DNA from 2 places in the Paenibacillus sp. IITD108 genome. Region 1 is predicted to be linked to the other one. Evidence: a T-box and tRNA genes for the amino acid it is inferred to sense, from the RefSeq annotation. Region 1 holds a T-box; the other holds one or more tRNA genes.
What was found. A T-box is a leader RNA that pairs with one kind of tRNA and senses whether it is charged. The one in region 1 lies ahead of V1L65_RS00275 (valine--tRNA ligase), so its partner is inferred to be a tRNA-Val.

Region 1 (8,460 bases):
GTAAATAAGCTGGTCTTGATAGGAAAGCTTTCCTTGGCCGTTAAAGCTTCCGAAAGCATACTCTCCAACATACTTGTAACTATTATAATAACCAGTACCTGCCCCATGAAGGGCATCGAGCTTGAACATGCCTGAGTAGGATAGCTTGCCATCTCCAGAGTACAGCTTCCCGTTGCCTTCTCGCATGCCGTTGTCGTATGAGCCTACATGATAACCGCCATCATCATAAATCAGTTTTCCATCGCCATGGAAACGGTTGTTCTGGAAATTGCCTTCATAGTACGATTTCGGATTATCGATGTCGTACATTTTTCCAATGCCTTCTATTTTTCCATTTTTGAATTGTCCTTCAAAAAATAGCTCGCCATCGTGAATAAGCTTACCTTTGCCATTAGGTATGCCATTTGCCACTTCTCCTTCATAAGCTGTTTTATTGGAGTAAATAATGCCTAAATTGTAGGAAGTAATACTAGAATCAATGTCGATCGTGCGGCTCTCGCCATCCCATAGTACTCTTCTGCCGGTAGCTTCTCCAATAAAGCGCAGTGGAATCATCGTATTGCCATCTTTAAGCATGGGAGCGACTGGCAGATTCAGTTCAGTGCCGCTCACATTTGCAAGCTTACTGCCTATAATGAGCTCAATCAATAGGCGGTCTTGCGCACCTGATACAGTGCGGCTCTCCGCATTCCAGCCAACCTCTAGTCCAAAGCTCTCAAAAATGGGGCGAAATTGAACCATTGTGGTGCCATTGATAATAACTGGGTCTTTGGTAAAATGGACTAGCTCGCCATCAATAAATACTTCAATTGGCTGCGTCTCATCAGGCTCTTTACTTGTAATGGTAACGTCAACACCTTCACCTTCTAGCGACTTAATTATTTCTATTGCAGTTGAATCCAATACCTCCTCGTCAATAGTAAGCAATTGAAGACTGCGGAGACCTCGTAATACCGAAATATCAATGGGTTTATTTCCCTCTATATCCAAAACCGCAAGAAAGAGAGCATCCTTTAATCCGTTTAATGATTTTACATTATGCTCCGATTCGATTACTAATGAAGTCAATAGGGTTATTTCATCTGTTGTTAAAAGCACTTTTTCATTTAGTGCAAGCTGCTCTCTTATGGCAGCTTCGAGCCCGCTGTCGAGCCCAGCTGAATTAGCTGCAAATGAAGTTGATGGCGCCCAAGCAAGCATTCCCGCAATCCATGCAACTGCAAGCGTTAAAATACTTATTTTTATCCGCAAACTAATACTCCACCTTCCGAAATGTGTTTGATTTTGAACACTGTTTATATACGCCTAAAGACATGGGAAATCCTTCTTATACTGGAAAAATGTATTTATAGGCTAAAACCTAATAATTCAATGTGAAAACTGTCTGGACAATGTAGGCAAAAATGAAACAAAGGTTGACTATAGTCAACAAGAAATGTATGATTAATTATATATGTTTTGAAAGACGTTGAAGGGGAATAGTGCACAGTCAGCCTTCAGAGAGCGGAGCCGTTGCGCTGTGAGGTTCCGCAGGTTATTGCTGTACACGAGTCGCCCTGGAGTTGCCCGATTGAATCGATATTGATCGTCGACTAAGTCAGGCCGGTTACAGCCGTTATCGTGTTTGAGTGTCATGCTGCGATCGCCGCATGGAACAAAGGTGGTACCACGGAAGCAGAACCTTTCGTCCTTTATTGTGAGGATGGAAGGTTTTTTATTTTTAAATATAAGACATGTATAAGTTGTGTTCCCTTATGATGTTCTTATATTTCACCGGTAAACGCGCCTAGTTCGTTTAAGCGAAAGACGGCGGAGCCGTTTATCCTTAGCCAAGTTGATTTGTGGAGGATGGAAGTTATGTCAGATAAGCAAGCGAATATTTCAATGGCAACGACGTATGATCCAAAAGCTGCCGAGCAGAAATGGTATAAATATTGGCAGGAAGGAAATTACTTTGAAGCAGGAAAACGGCCGGAGGCTGAAACCTTTACGATCGTAATACCTCCGCCCAATGTAACAGGCATGCTTCATATCGGGCATGCGCTTGATTTTACATTGCAGGATATTTTAATCCGTACAAAAAGAATGCAGGGCTTCGATACGTTGTGGCTGCCAGGGACAGACCATGCCGGCATCGCGACACAAACGAAGGTGGAGCAAAAGCTGCGCGAGCAGGGCTTGTCGCGCCATGATCTAGGCCGCGAGGCTTTCCTAGAGCAGGTATGGGAATGGAAGGATCAATACGCAGGCACGATTCGCGATCAATGGGCGAAGATGGGCCTTTCGCTTGATTATTCGCGCGAGCGGTTTACTTTGGATGAAGGGCTTTCCAAGGCTGTTCGTGAGGTGTTTGTTTCCTTATATAACAAAGGGCTTATTTATCGCGGCAAAAAAATTATTAACTGGGATCCGGCTGCAAGAACGGCGCTTTCTGATATTGAAGTAGAGTACAAAGAGGTTAACGGCCGCTTGTATCATTTGCAATATCCATTAGCTGACGGAACAGGACATCTTACTGTTGCGACAACTCGCCCTGAGACGATGCTCGGCGATACAGCTGTTGCGGTTCATCCTGAGGATGAGCGTTACAAGCATTTGATCGGAAAAACCTTGCTGCTTCCAGTTGTGAACAGAGAAATTCCGATTATCGGCGATGAGTATGTGGAGAAAGAATTTGGATCGGGAGCAGTTAAGATAACACCTGCTCATGATCCGAATGACTTTGAAGTGGGCGAGCGCCATCAGCTGCCGCAAATCATCGTAATGGATGAGTCCGGCGTTATGAATGATGAAGCTGGCCCGTATAAAGGAATGGACCGTTTTGAATGCCGTCAGAAGCTTGTTGCTGATCTGCAGGAAAGCGGCGTATGCGTGCTGATTGAGGAGCATGTGCATCAGGTTGGGCACAGCGAGCGCAGCGGAGCAGTAGTTGAGCCGTATTTGTCCACGCAATGGTTTGTAGCGATGAAGCCTTTGGCTGAAGCAGCAATTAAAGCGCAGAAGGAAGGAAAAGGCGTTACCTTCCTGCCTGACCGCTTCGAAAAAATATATATGAACTGGATCGAGAATGTTCGCGACTGGTGTATTTCCAGACAATTGTGGTGGGGCCACCGCATACCTGCCTGGTATGACGAGGCAACTGGCGAGATGCATGTGTCGCGCGAGGATCTTGCAGGCGATCATTTGATTCAAGACAACGATGTGCTTGATACATGGTTCAGCTCCGCTTTATGGCCGTTCTCAACACTGGGCTGGCCGGAGCAAACTGAGGATTTGAAACGCTTCTACCCAGTTGATGTCATGGTAACGGGTTATGATATCATTTACTTCTGGGTTGCTAGAATGATATTTACAGCTCTTGAGTTTACGGATCAAATGCCGTTTAAAGATGTGCTGCTGCACGGGCTTGTTCGTGACCGCGACGGCCAAAAAATGTCTAAATCGCTCGGCAATGGTGTAGATCCGCTTGAAGTTATTGAGCAGTATGGCGCTGATGCTATGCGCTTTATGCTCTCTACAAGCAGCACACCTGGCCAGGATTTACGCTACCGTACCGAGAAGGTAGAGCAGGCGCGTAATTTTGCAAACAAAATATGGAACGCTTCCCGCTTTGCGATGATGAATCTGGAAGGCTTTGAAGCGAAGGATATCGACTTGACAGGCAAGCTAGGCACAGCTGACCGTTGGATTTTGCATCGCTTGAATGAGACGGTCAAAGACGTTACCCGCTTAATTGACAGCTATGAATTTGGTGAAACAGGCCGGCTGCTGTACAACTTCATTTGGGATGATCTATGTGATTGGTATATTGAATTTTCCAAGCTCAGCTTGAACGGGACTGATGAAGAAGCAAAGCGGGCAACGCAATCGGTGCTCGTGTATGTATTGGATCGCACGCAGCGTCTTATTCATCCGTTCATGCCATTTATAAGTGAGGAAATTTGGCAGCATCTTCCTCATGAAGGTGAATCGATCACTCTTGCGCAATGGCCGCGTTACGAAGCAGATTTGGAAGCTCCGGATGCTGTAAAAGAAATGGAACTTCTTATGGAAATGATTCGTGCTGTCCGCAACATTCGCGCTGAAGTCAATGTGCCGATGAGCAAAAAGGTAGAGCTGCTGGTAAAGCCGACGAGCGAGGCGGCAGCAGGGATATTGAGCCGTAACGAGGAGTTTGTTAAACGGTTCTGCGGTACTTCTTTGCTTGAGATCAACGTAGCGCTTCATGCGCCGGACAAAGCGATGACTGCTATCGTAACGGGAGCAGAGCTTTACTTGCCGCTTGCTGGCTTGATTGATATTTCGCAGGAGATTGCTCGTTTGGAAAAAGAAATGCAGCATTTGAATGCCGAGGTTGAGCGCGTGGAGAAAAAGCTGAGCAATGAAGGCTTTGTTGCCAAAGCACCAGCTAAAGTCATCGAGGAAGAACGCAGAAAAATGGAAGATTACGCAGAGAAACGCGATAAGGTAGTAGCCCGAATCGCGGAACTACGCGGTTAAAAGAGGGTTGTAAATATGAACAATACGCAAATGGAGCAGCGGCAATTTGAGCCGCTGCAATCCTATCAGGAAGCTGTAGACTGGATTACAGGCCTCATTCCATTCGGAATTCGGCCGGGACTGGATCGTATCGAGCAAATGATGGAGCTGCTTGGCAATCCTCAGCGCCGATTGAAATTTATTCATGTGGCTGGTACTAATGGCAAAGGCTCAACCTGCTCCTTTCTTGCTAATATATTGCAAAAAAGCGGCTATGATGTAGGCATGTTCACCTCACCTTATATAACGAAATTTACGAATCGCTTTCAATATAATGGCGCAGATATTGAAGAGGATACTCTGCTTCAGCTCGCCAACCAATTGAAGCCGATTGTGGAGGTGATGGCTCAGACTGAGCTGGGCTCGCCAACTATGTTCGAGGTGTCAACAGCACTTGCCATATTGTTCTTCGCCAAAGTCACCTATCCGGATTATGTTGTTTGGGAGACAGGGCTTGGCGGCAGAATGGATGTAACCAATATTGTTCGGCCCGTCATTTCGGTGATTACAAATGTTGGCCATGATCATATGGATCGTCTGGGCAATTCAATTGTCGAGATTGCGGCTGAGAAGGCTGGCATTATCAAATCAGGCACTCCGATAGTGAGTGCGGTGGAACAGCCGGAAGTAATTGAAGTAATTAGGGAGACCGCAATACGAAATAAGAGCACGCTGTATTTGCTCGGAGAGAAGTTTTCGGAAACGATGCTTTCTGAAGAGCAGGATAAGCAAACTTTTCGTTTTGAAGGGCCATTCCGCACGATGGAGCCGCTTAGCATTACGCTGAATGGCGCTCATCAGCGCAAAAATGCTGCGGTAGCTATTATGGTAATAGAAGTGCTGCGCCAATATGACGCTCTAGTCGTTGAGGATGAAGCGTTGATGGAGGGACTGAGCCAAGCTGCATGGCCGGGACGTCTTGAAATGATCTCGCAAAATCCGCGTCTGCTGATCGATGGGGCGCATAACCCGGAAGGGGCAGAATCACTTGCAGCAGCATTGAAAAATACGTATCGCTATGACCGTCTTCATATGATGATAGCAATGCTCGATAATAAGAATCATCGCGATACGTTGAAGCATATACTACCATTAGTGGATACGCTGATCGTTACTGAGCCGGATTATCGCATGAAAAAAAGTGCAGAGCAGTTAGCGCAGCTTATTGAGGAAATGCGCAATGAGCTTCCCGTGTCTGCTGACTTCAAGCTTGAAGTGGAACCGGATTGGCAAGCAGCGCTAAGTAAATTAAAACAGTTGACGGAGGAAACGGATCTTGGGGTAGTAACGGGCACTCTTTATTTGATTGCTGATGTTCGCTCTCTGGTTTTGTTCAATTCGAATGCTGAAAAGGGTTGGTGAACCGTCTTTGAATACAGCTGAACATATTCATTTCATCGGGATTGGCGGTTATGGCATGAGTGCAATTGCACGCGTCATGCTGGAGATGGGCTATAAAGTAACAGGATCTGATGTAGCCAGCCAAGAGCTTACACAGAAGCTGGCAGCAAAAGGCGCTGACATTTATTTGGGCCATCAAGCCGAGCATGTTACAGGAGCGGATCTAGTCGTATATTCTACAGCTTGTCCTAAGGATAATGTAGAAAGAGTAGCAGCGGAGGCGCTTCATATTCCTGTACTGCACCGCTCGCAAATGCTGGCTCAAATTATGAATGCCGGCAAAGGGATAGCGGTAGCAGGCGCGCATGGAAAAACATCAACATCTTCTATGATTGCACTTGTAATGGAAACATGCGGTGCAGACCCGACCTATGTTATAGGCGGGGAAATTGTTAACGTAGGAACGAATGCGAAAGCGGGAAAGGGCGAATATGTTGTAGCGGAAGCGGACGAAAGCGACGGTTCCTTTCTGCACTATTATCCATCCATAGCGATCGTAACGAATATCGAGCCTGATCATCTTGAAAATTATGATGGGGATTTCGGAAAGCTAAAGGCGGCATACGTGCAATTCCTTCAGCAGGTAAAGGAAGGCGGCCATGCCATCGTTTGTACAGATGATGATACGATTGTGGAGCTGCTTCCGCAAATATACGAAGGCAAACATGCAAGCCTATCGGAGCAGCTTATTACGTATGGCATAGATTCGCCTGCGGATTACAAAGCAGAAAAGATTGAGTTCGGCCATTTGCAGGTAGCTTTTGATATGAGCTATAAGGGCAAGCTGCTAGGCAATATTCGCTTGTCTGTTCCAGGCAAGCACAATGTTTATAACGCAATGGCAACGGTTATTACTTGCTTGCAGGCAGGCATAGCCTTTGACAAGATTGCAGAAGCGATCACATTGTTCAGAGGGGCAAAAAGAAGGTTTCAAGTCGTGGGTGAAGTGAATGATGTTTTAGTTATAGATGATTATGCGCATCATCCAACTGAAATTCAAGCTACTTTAAGCGCGGCGAGAGCGACTGGGAGGCGCATTGTCGCTGTGTTCCAGCCGCAGCGGTATACGAGAACGTACTTTTTGTTTGAGCAGTTTAGCCGTGCATTTTCTGAGGCCGACGAGGTGATCATTGCTGATATTTACTCTCCTGCGGGAGAAAAGCAAATTGAGGGTGTCAGCTCAGGCAAGCTTGTTGAGCTGATTCGTCAAAACAGCAACAGTAATGCGAGGCATATTCCAACGAAGGATGAGATTCATCAATATTTAGCTTCTCATTCTGCACCTGGCGATCTTATTATTACAATGGGTGCAGGCGATATTTGGAAGGTAGCCAGCTCGGTTGTAGATAGTTTACAAAGCAAGCAAGGCTGACAAACAAGCGAATCTTAAGGCGAATAGCCTGTAAGATTCGCTTTTTATATTACAAGAAACTATGACCGTCATAAATCTCTCTTTCTATTCATAGAATTATACTAGAATCAGGTTGGGAGGGAGAAGCTGTATGTACACTGGCGTTAATAGAAATCATCGCATTACGTTTCGTTTTGACAATAAGGGAAAATCGATTCCTACAAATGAAGATGATCATAAAGAAGAGCAATGTCCGCCTCAGGATGGTGGACAAGCAGATATAGACAATAACTATTCGGAGCATAATAAAGAGGAAAATATGCAATCGGATCCCGAAATTACATCTTTTTACGAAGAAATAACAGAAGATGCATGGAAATATGAAGAAACTCAAAAAGCTGGAGATATAAAAGCTAGCCGCTCTGATCAGCTGAAGGAGCGGGAGGAGACTATGCCGCATGCGCTGCAGCAGCATTCGGTTATGGACAGCCTAAAAGATATTAACCCTTGGAACAGTCCGTATCAGGATGATATAACAGCGCTGGAGCAATTGATTCGGGACTCAAATGATAACCCGCAGCAAGAAGGGCAAGTCAGCAGGAAAGATACAAATGAGCTGAAAACAACGGCTGCTGCCAATAAACGCTTCGAGCTTCAGCTGAAGGACGATGAGCTGGGTCCAACTTTCGAAGAGGGAGCAGAGGATGAATTAGCTTCTGATCGCTCATATTATAGCAGAAAAACAAAAAGCCCTTCCTGGCTTAACGTGCTGCTTTATGTAGCCGGAGCTCTTACAACTGGCGCATTGTTCGGCTATTTCATTTTAACGCTATTTATGGGCAATTCCATTTGGTCTAGCATTGGCGATCAGCCGGCGGCGAATATCCCTTCGGGCGAAAGCAAGCCGGCCATGTCAGAGCAAATAGACACCAATCCTGTACCCGGTAACAATCAAGCCCAGCAAAAACCGCTTGATGGTGCTGTCAAAGCAGTTTCCTTAGCCGGTGGATCGCAATCCTACTACATGCTGCAATTCGGTTTGTTTAATCAAAAGGAAAGCAGAGATGCTGCACTGCAGCAGCTGACCTCAAAAGGAATAGCTGCATCTACAGCGCAGACCGAGGATGGCTACCGCGTATATGCTGGAATAACGACGAAGAAATCCGACG
Region 2 (8,460 bases), on a different contig from region 1:
GTTTATTGCGCCGCTGCTGCGCTTGAATGACCCGAATTGCCGCCTCCGCTTGAACTGCTGGAGCTGGAGTCGCTCGTATCAGAAGAAGCTTGAGCATAAATAAGCTCAGCCTTGTATGCGGAACTGATAAACGTATCTACACTTATATCAGTAATAACTTGAGGATAAACTCTATCAGGATCAGGCATTACAGGCTCTACTAGGATGAAGGCTGTTTTGCCCTCGAATGAAATGGAATTGATCTTCATTCCATATCCCGGATGCGGAACAGTTGCGTGAATAGTTATTTTGTTAACCTCATCGTTAATAGCGGTCTCTTCGAGGCGTACATTATCTAATGGAGACACAGGCTGCAAAGCTTTGTTCTTTTCTACAAAAGCGAGAGCATCATATACAGCACCTGCTGCATCGCCTCTAGTAATAGCTTCTGAAGGGTTGAAGAAATCTTTGTCCAGCGTCATCCATTTAGAAATTAGCACCTTTTGCACGCTGTCTCGATACGGCTCAGAAACTTTATCATGATCCTCAAACATCATATAAAGTTCTATGAAGGCAAAGTCGCCTTGCTTAATAACAGCTTTGAACAAATGATGTGCGAATTGTTCGCGCGTCATAAGATCATTGGCTTTCACATCTTTCGGAATATCCAACCCGTTATAGAATGCCTTGATAAAAGCATCTGCATACCAGGCGTCATTGTCCAGATTAGGGAAGGAATCTGTCGCTTCAGGCATTTTGACAAAACGGATATGGTTGATGTTAATATCAAAAGCTTTAACTAGTAAGGAAATTCCTTCGGCATAGGTTAAAGAACGGTTTGGAATGAATTGATCCTTTCCATTGCCGCTTAAAATCCCCTTTTTCTGCAATTCATTAATTTTAGAAGCTTGCGAATGTCCTGTTACGTCTGTGAATGCTGAAGCGCTTTGAGTAAATACGAGAGTAAGCATTAGTGCCATCATTAACAGAAAAAATCTTTTAGTTTTCATAATTTCACCTCTTTTATCGATTGTGCAGCGTTTGTTTTATAGACGTTTCTGTCAATGTATAGGTTGCAAGAAAAGAGATAAAAAATGCTGCCCTTGAGTAACGCTTCTAAATCGGCTATTAATCTCTCGCGTATATCATTATCTAGCAAGCCGGACGAGAATAGGAATGCGTTGATTACGGAGAAAATTGTGAGCATCATGCTGGACAAAATAGAACAGCCAGGGATGTAGTATGATCTGGACATGGAAGGTTTTAAAAAATGCTACGGAATCGATCCGGAGATTATTGAGGAGTTTTCAATCAAATCGCTGTCTATATATAAATTAACTCGATGCAAGAGCAGGTATAAGGAGGGGTTTAACCCTCCTCACCTTCAACAAGACTATCATCGTCAGGTTCTCTGAAAGTATCTAGCGCAGCATTGCCTTGACCTTGGTCACCTTCATATTCACGTTCCATTCCTGCATGAAGTTCTCGGTTTTCATAATCAAATGCATTAGGGGAGCGTTGATCAATGCGCCATGGCGTACTTTTTCCTAATTTTTCAGCATTAATGGTCGAACCATAAGGACCTTCAGGGAATTCTTCAGCGATTAAGTCATTGCGTTGAGATTCAACTGTAGCAAGATCAGTAAATTCATTTCGTTCTTCTTCGATAAAACCATCTTTTTCAGTCATAGCGAACCTCCACACCATTCATTTTGTATAGTGTGCTCAACAATTGTTGAAAAATACCCAATGGACGCATTGCAGCAGAAAGCTGAAGCTGCAGATTATTTAATAAAGTGAAATAAAGTTTATGAAGCAGCGCTCCTAGGGGCGTTTTTATCACCCAATTCAAAAGTGATTAAGCTTATCTAATATTTGTTTGAGGGTTGTCCCAAAAAGCCCGAAGAATAAGCCTGGGGGGCGATAATTACAATAGAAAGTAACAAGAATAAAGAACCAATAGATTTTGCTGATGGAATGATGGCATTAATAGAGGGGAGGGGGAAGCATAATAGATAGTTGCTATGGACGTTAGGCAGTTAGCAGCAGAAGCCACAGCAATTCATTTATTTATCTGATCACTTTTCTAATTTTTATTAATTCGTTTATAAAATAGTCTAACTGTTTTTGAGTAGAGTCTATCTGCATTGTATGATTTTGAAATCTTGTTTCGCTTGGGTTTTCTAACACTTCTAAAGCAAGCCCGGCGGCAACAGCAGATAAACCATCACCAAGCAGTGTGATTGATGATCCGATGAAAGCAATTCTGGCGATTAGAATATCTTTATCTAACTGATCTAAATCATTATTATTGCGGTTCATATATAATCCCTTTCTTAATAGATAATGAAAAGCCTAATGTAATATATGCACCGTAACGATTTTTAGAAGAGCAGCAGCAGTGCTTTTCAAATTGCAAACCGCTTTAGCTAAGCAACAAATATTCCATAATAAGAAAAACCCCCATTGGATAAAGGGGGTGTTAAAATCATTTGTTAGGAACGTTCTCTTTCTCGGTTTCTTAATCCGAACAAACCAGCTAAACCAAGCAATCCAATCCAGCTCCAATTAGTACCTCTATTGTTATCTACAGCAGATGTACGGTAATTATTTATGTTAGATCTTCCATCTACTCTGTATCCATCCATTCCACCATCGCTTGATTTGTAATTGTTCATTTGGTGGGTGGTTAAATCAATATTCTGGATAACATTCGTTTGATTATTGTCCAGTGCATAGGCGGGGCTTGACAGTAAAGATAATAACACAGTAAAGGTAAAAGCAAACGAGCATATTTTTTTCAAAACGATAATCCTCCTTATTATTATTTTCGTACTTTTTTAAGGTTTCCGTTGTTTTGAAAAATATTCTTAGACTTAGAAATGAAAAATCCCGCCCAATGATTACCTCCTATGATACCCACTTACTGGATTATTACCTGATATAGTATCACTTAAAAAACCATCTAGCTATATAAGCGATAATTGACAATACAATGCTTATAACTATGCAAGTGACGATGGGGAAGTAAAACTTTACACTTCCTTTTTCGACTGCTATATCACCAGGGAGACGCCCAAGGTTTATAAACCTCCCTAAACCAGCCCAAATTAATCCAATAACGATAAGCACGATACCGGCTATCATGAGCAATTTCGGAATGCCATTCAATACATCTCAGCCCCTTTGTTGAAGGATGTTGTTTTATAACCTGTTAACGGGCTCTAACGATGGCGCATATGTAACATTGGTGTTTTCTTCCTTTTATTTGCTGCAAGTTTTCACAGTAGACACATTTCATGTGCAGCTCACCTCCGAGAAATATTATGCCGTTAGTCGTAAAGGAATATTCTTGAAGTAGAGTATATTAAAAGAAGTCATTTATATTGCGAGCCAAGCATAAACGCTTGGCGGTATCATCAAAACGAGCCGGTGAATCTAATCGCAAGCCAGTGACTATCGGAAAGGGCTGCTGGATCGGAGCTCGAGCAACAATATTGCCAGGTGTTACCGTTGGTGATGGTTGCGTTATTGCTGCTGGAGCGGTTGTTACTAAAGATTGTGAGCCGGACTCATTATATGCTGGCGTTCCTGCCATAAAAATAAAATCTATAGAAAAGTAATGCAACTCAAGCACCCTGATCGGTGCTTTTTTCTTAGCTTAGGCAATAATGCATTAGTTAAAATTGTGAATAAGTGTGTTGAGCTCGAATTGATCCTTATGATGCAGACACTAATGACCGTTAGCGCTCATTTTTCGTCAACTTCTACTTTCTAACGGACGGAAATTTCCGTTAGCGGGTTAAAAGCTCGAGATTTCGAAGGAATTTTCTTCTAAAGGACATAAATGTCCACATATGCAACAAAAAGACTGTTTTTTTGGTTCTAACGGTCATGGATGACCGCACCGCAAATAACATCGCGTCGTTGGGAGTGGATATTCACATCGATTTTACAACAATTGCGAAAAACTTATCTGTACTATATATTTCAATCATCTGTTATAAAACAAAAAAAGCCTTGAGTATCAAGGCTTTCAGCTTCTAAGTTATGGTGATCTGAGCAGGGTTCGAACCTGCGACCCCCACCCTGTCAAGATGGTGCTCTCCCAGCTGAGCTATCAGATCATATTATGCAGATGCAAATATTAATATAGCAAATTGAAAACGCATTGTCAATATATTCATCTCATTTTCTCACCAATTCATTATTTTAAGGTTATGAGCAATGCATGTTACGCATAGTTTGATAGAAATATAATGAGAGGCGGGAATAAGATGGCAGATCAAGTCGTGGAGCTAGTTGTGTGGCTAGGTGGGATGTTTGTATTAATTGTAATTGTCATTGCAGCGACAGTGCGATTTTTTCGTTCCAGCTCGCAAAGTGATGATGAATAGCCCGCTTGAAAATGGACAATATTAAAGGTGTCAGGCAATGGTTTTACATCTGCATACTGACAATGACAGCAAGAGAGGATGACATAAATGGCACATGATTTCATTGAGAATAGAATGGGCAAGCGGGAGAGCTTTGTAGCTGTACAAAAAAATGGCGACGGCGATTTGACAGCTTTTAAAACGTGCAGCGGAAGAGTACTGGATTATGACCAGGCGAAGCAGGAAGTAAATGCAGGAAATATTAGCGGCGTTAATCTTTTCAAGGGCCGCGACGGCGAATTGTATATTCGCGGAGATGCAGACGGCGATCCATCGAACAATTTAGACAATTTGCCCTCATTTTAACGTTCGGTTTTACTAACGAAAAAGCTGTCACGCTTCAAAGCGTGACAGCTTTTTTGCTTGCGCTAACTTGCTAACATGCTAACTTGCGCTAAATAGCCGCTAATTTTAAAAGCTATACATTTTTCCTTGTTCAACAATACGCATTGCGCCGGTTTTTCCTATATATTCGCTAATGGCATCGCCATAATGCATTAACCACATTTTTTGCTGTATCGCATCAGGAAGCGTAAGCAGCTCGTCCAGGCATGCATGCACATTGCCGGGAGGTTCTAGCTGGCAGTCGTGAAAGAACGTCTCGACGCCTTGTTCATGCAGTAATTCGAGCAGCTTTCTGTCAAACTGCATATCTGCTGAATAAAAAAAACGGTCGTTAATAAGAAAGGAATAACTGGGTTTTCCCGGAATATGAGCTGTCTGAATTGGCATGACGGAAAGCTCTTCGGTCAGAGGCGCATATTCATTCGGCTTCAGGGGTCTTACTTCAAAAAAATCAGATAATGAAGTAAGCTCACCCTGTGTAAGGCCGCCGCGCAGTGTATGCTCCCATAACGGCGAAATAAGTGGCTCGGCAATATACAAAACTGGCTTACGGTTATAATTAAATAACATTTGAAAAGCAAGTTCTTCTAATCCGCCAACATGATCTGCGTGAATATGGCTTATAAGCACAGCATCTAATTGACCGAAATTATAACCTAGCTCGTAAAGCGCATGAGGCAATGTAATTCCGCAATCGAGCAATATGGTTTTGCCGCCGCTTTTTATTAATGCATTATTATTATAATGTTTTTTGGCAAAGGCGCTGCCCGTGCCAACCATTTGAATGTTCAATACACAGCCTCCAATAACCGAGTAATTAGAAATGAAATAAAAAAAGCTGCTTATATAGCTTATGTAAATAATAATGATATTTTTGGAAATAATCAATCATCTGCTTGTTATATTTCCCAGGCAAGCGCATATTTCAACAGGTTGTGACAGAGATATAGCGAAGTTTATCAAAATTTTCGTTAATGTAGTACGTTAATGTAGTATAAGAAAAATCTCTATTAAAAAAGAACAACTATTTGCGTTGAACGGCGCAACTTTATGACTGAAATGCAGTATACATCTACGACGAGAACATTTGGACGGAGGGCTTGCATAGATGTCAATGAAGAAGAAAGTAGCAGTTGCAGTATTGCTTTTAAGCGTATGGGGTGGCAGTATGATTTTTGCTAATACAGCTGCCAATAAAGTCAGTGTAATTTTCAATGGCTCTGAGCTTGGTGATGATGGAGCATTAATAGAAGGAAAAACATATTTGCCGCTCAGACAGCTTGCGAGCTCGTTCCAAGCGCTAATCGAGTGGGACAGCAATAAAAAAGCTGCGGTCATTTATAAGCCGAATGTACATATGTTTGTATTTCAAGGCAAAAGCTCAAATTCGTTTGGAATTGTAGACCGAGGCTCTTACAAGTTTCATGTGTTTTCACAAATCGATAATTTGAAAACCGACATAGCTGCGGTTAAAGTATCTATTTTTGATCCAAAGGGCAAGGAAAGAGTAATTCAAACTGAATCGGTTAATCAAAAGAATGATAATTTCTGGTTTGTAACTGAAGAAATTGATTACCGCTTTGAAACAGCCGGCAAGTATACGATTAAGTTTTTTATGAAGATGTCTGCGAATGATGATTGGACCGCTGTTTCAGAAAAAGTGATCACATCAAGATAAGCTAGTGCTCGAAGAAAAATGGCGTTCTTTCCTGCCGTGCAGTTTGACCCGAATATATTTAACGTGTTAGGATAAGCTGTGTACATAACAAATGAAATGGGGTTTTCTTGCATGAGCGAGCATCAGCATGGTGCAGATTGCGGCTGCGGACATGATCATGATCATGAGCATGAGGAGCATGTATTTATCGTAACAGACGACGAAGGCCAAGAGCGTGAGATGGTTATGGTTTATACATTTGAATCCGAAGAGAATGTATATGCAGTATTGTTGGATCGTCAAGATCCAGAAGCGGACGGAGTAATTTTCCGTATCGAGGAAGAAAATGACGAAGCATTCCTTGTAGGCATTGAAGATGATGCAGAATGGGATCGCGTTGCAGCTATTTACGAAGAAATTGCGCGCAAAGAAAATGAAGGCATTGAGCAATAGGCTTTCTATAAAAGTAAAAGAAGGGATGTCCCATGCAGCATACATGGGACATCCCTTTTATTTGCGCGGATTATAATAAATAGTCCGGCCATTGAACAAAGTCAGCTCAGCTTGCAGCTGCTTTGCCATATATTTAGAATACTCATTAGCTTTTCCTTTGTCGCCATGCGTGGCTGTTTTGGGTAAAACGACTTGAATGCACGGAACGGTATTTCCTTGCGAGCACTCTGCATTGCCGATGCCCATAATAATATGGTTGTAGTGTGCGGTTGCTCCCTTAAGATAAAACCAGCGTTCATCCTCAGATTCTACTATCGTGTAAGGGAAGGCGGCGTCAGCGTAATTCCAGCCCAGCTGTTCACCGGTTCGAGCAGCCTGATCGCAATATTGCTTAAGCTTGCTCTGAATAGCAGCAGTCGTTAAATCGAAATCCACAGAACCTTGCACAAGTTTAATAAATGCGCTCTGACTCACTTCGATCACCCCAGCCCCATATTAGCATGAATTGGTAATGTTTACAATAAAATTACCAATTTAACGCTTCAAGATCCGCTGATTTAGAAAATGGCTGTTTCTTCTACAATAACCTTAACAAATTCTATGCTGCGATCCTCAGGACCTTTCACAGGCAAGCCAACTTCAACATGATCGACGATGTAATCGATATTGGACTGGGAAATTACTTCGCCCGGAAGCAGAATAGGAATGCCTGGCGGATACACATAGATAAATTCGGCAATAATTCTGCCGGCAGATTCCCGGAACGGGATGACTTCTGTTTCCGCATAGAAAGCATCGCGGGGCGTTAGTGAAAGCTGAGGGATTTCAGGTATTTTCACAACGAGCTCGCGTGCTTCAGCGCCTTCGAAGAAGGCCGCTGACAAGGCTGTAAGTGCTTCGATTAGCATTCCAACAGAATCTGAGGTATCTCCAGGCGTAATTAAGCACAAAATATTATACATATCACTCATTTCAATTTCGAGATTGAAATGATCGCGCAGCCAATTTTCGGTTTCATAGCCTGTAATGCCTAAATGTCTTACATGGATCGTCACTTTGGTCGGATCGTAATCATAAGTAGCTTCATCGCCAAGAATTTCTTCGCCAAAGCTGTACAGGCCAGGAATTTTATTAATCGCTTGGCGGGCATATTCTGCAAGCTCTATAGCTTTTTCCGCAATTTCATAGCCGTGCAAAGCCAGATTGCGGCGAGATGTATCCAGCGAAGCAAGCAAAATATAGGAAGTCGAAGTTGTAGTCAGCATGCTTATAATCGTTTGGACGCGCTGCGGGTTGATTCTTCCGCTTTTTACATTGAGAACAGAGCTTTGCGTCATCGAACCGCCCAGCTTATGGACGCTCGTTGCAGCCATATCAGCGCCTGCTTGCATGGCCGACATCGGTAATTTATCATGGAAATGTATGAGCACACCATGCGCTTCGTCAACGAGCACTGGAATGTCATAGCTATGCACCAGGTCTACAATTTCCTTAAGATTAGCGCAAATGCCATAGTAAGTAGGATTAATGACAAGTACACCTTTGGCGTCCGGATGGCGTTCAATGGCGCGTCTTACCGAACGGGTTGTG

Region 2: it has a tRNA-Val gene. The T-box ahead of V1L65_RS00275 (valine--tRNA ligase) is inferred to sense a tRNA for this amino acid. The anticodon was not compared.

What each region holds. Positions count from the first base shown of each region.
Region 1 is NZ_JAZHCT010000001.1:51,075-59,534, reverse strand. It holds gene V1L65_RS00280 (stalk domain-containing protein) at 1-1,251, opposite strand, end outside; T-box leader at 1,460-1,695, shown strand; gene V1L65_RS00275 (valine--tRNA ligase) at 1,849-4,500, shown strand; gene V1L65_RS00270 (bifunctional folylpolyglutamate synthase/dihydrofolate synthase) at 4,516-5,901, shown strand; gene murC (UDP-N-acetylmuramate--L-alanine ligase) at 5,909-7,312, shown strand; gene V1L65_RS00260 (SPOR domain-containing protein) at 7,443-8,460, shown strand, end outside.
Region 2 is NZ_JAZHCT010000036.1:46,699-55,158, reverse strand. It holds gene V1L65_RS23865 (S-layer homology domain-containing protein) at 3-989, opposite strand; gene V1L65_RS23860 (hypothetical protein) at 1,348-1,668, opposite strand; gene V1L65_RS23855 (translation initiation factor 2) at 2,050-2,301, opposite strand; gene V1L65_RS23850 (WGxxGxxG family protein) at 2,475-2,783, opposite strand; gene V1L65_RS23845 (DUF2905 domain-containing protein) at 2,929-3,150, opposite strand; gene V1L65_RS23840 (hypothetical protein) at 3,176-3,340, shown strand; gene V1L65_RS23835 (acyltransferase) at 3,387-3,602, shown strand; tRNA gene V1L65_RS23830 (tRNA-Val) at 4,031-4,106, opposite strand; gene V1L65_RS23825 (DUF3892 domain-containing protein) at 4,491-4,721, shown strand; gene V1L65_RS23820 (MBL fold metallo-hydrolase) at 4,827-5,540, opposite strand; gene V1L65_RS23815 (stalk domain-containing protein) at 5,869-6,438, shown strand; gene V1L65_RS23810 (DUF1292 domain-containing protein) at 6,550-6,870, shown strand; gene V1L65_RS23805 (DUF1885 family protein) at 6,928-7,344, opposite strand; gene V1L65_RS23800 (aminotransferase class I/II-fold pyridoxal phosphate-dependent enzyme) at 7,428-8,460, opposite strand, start outside.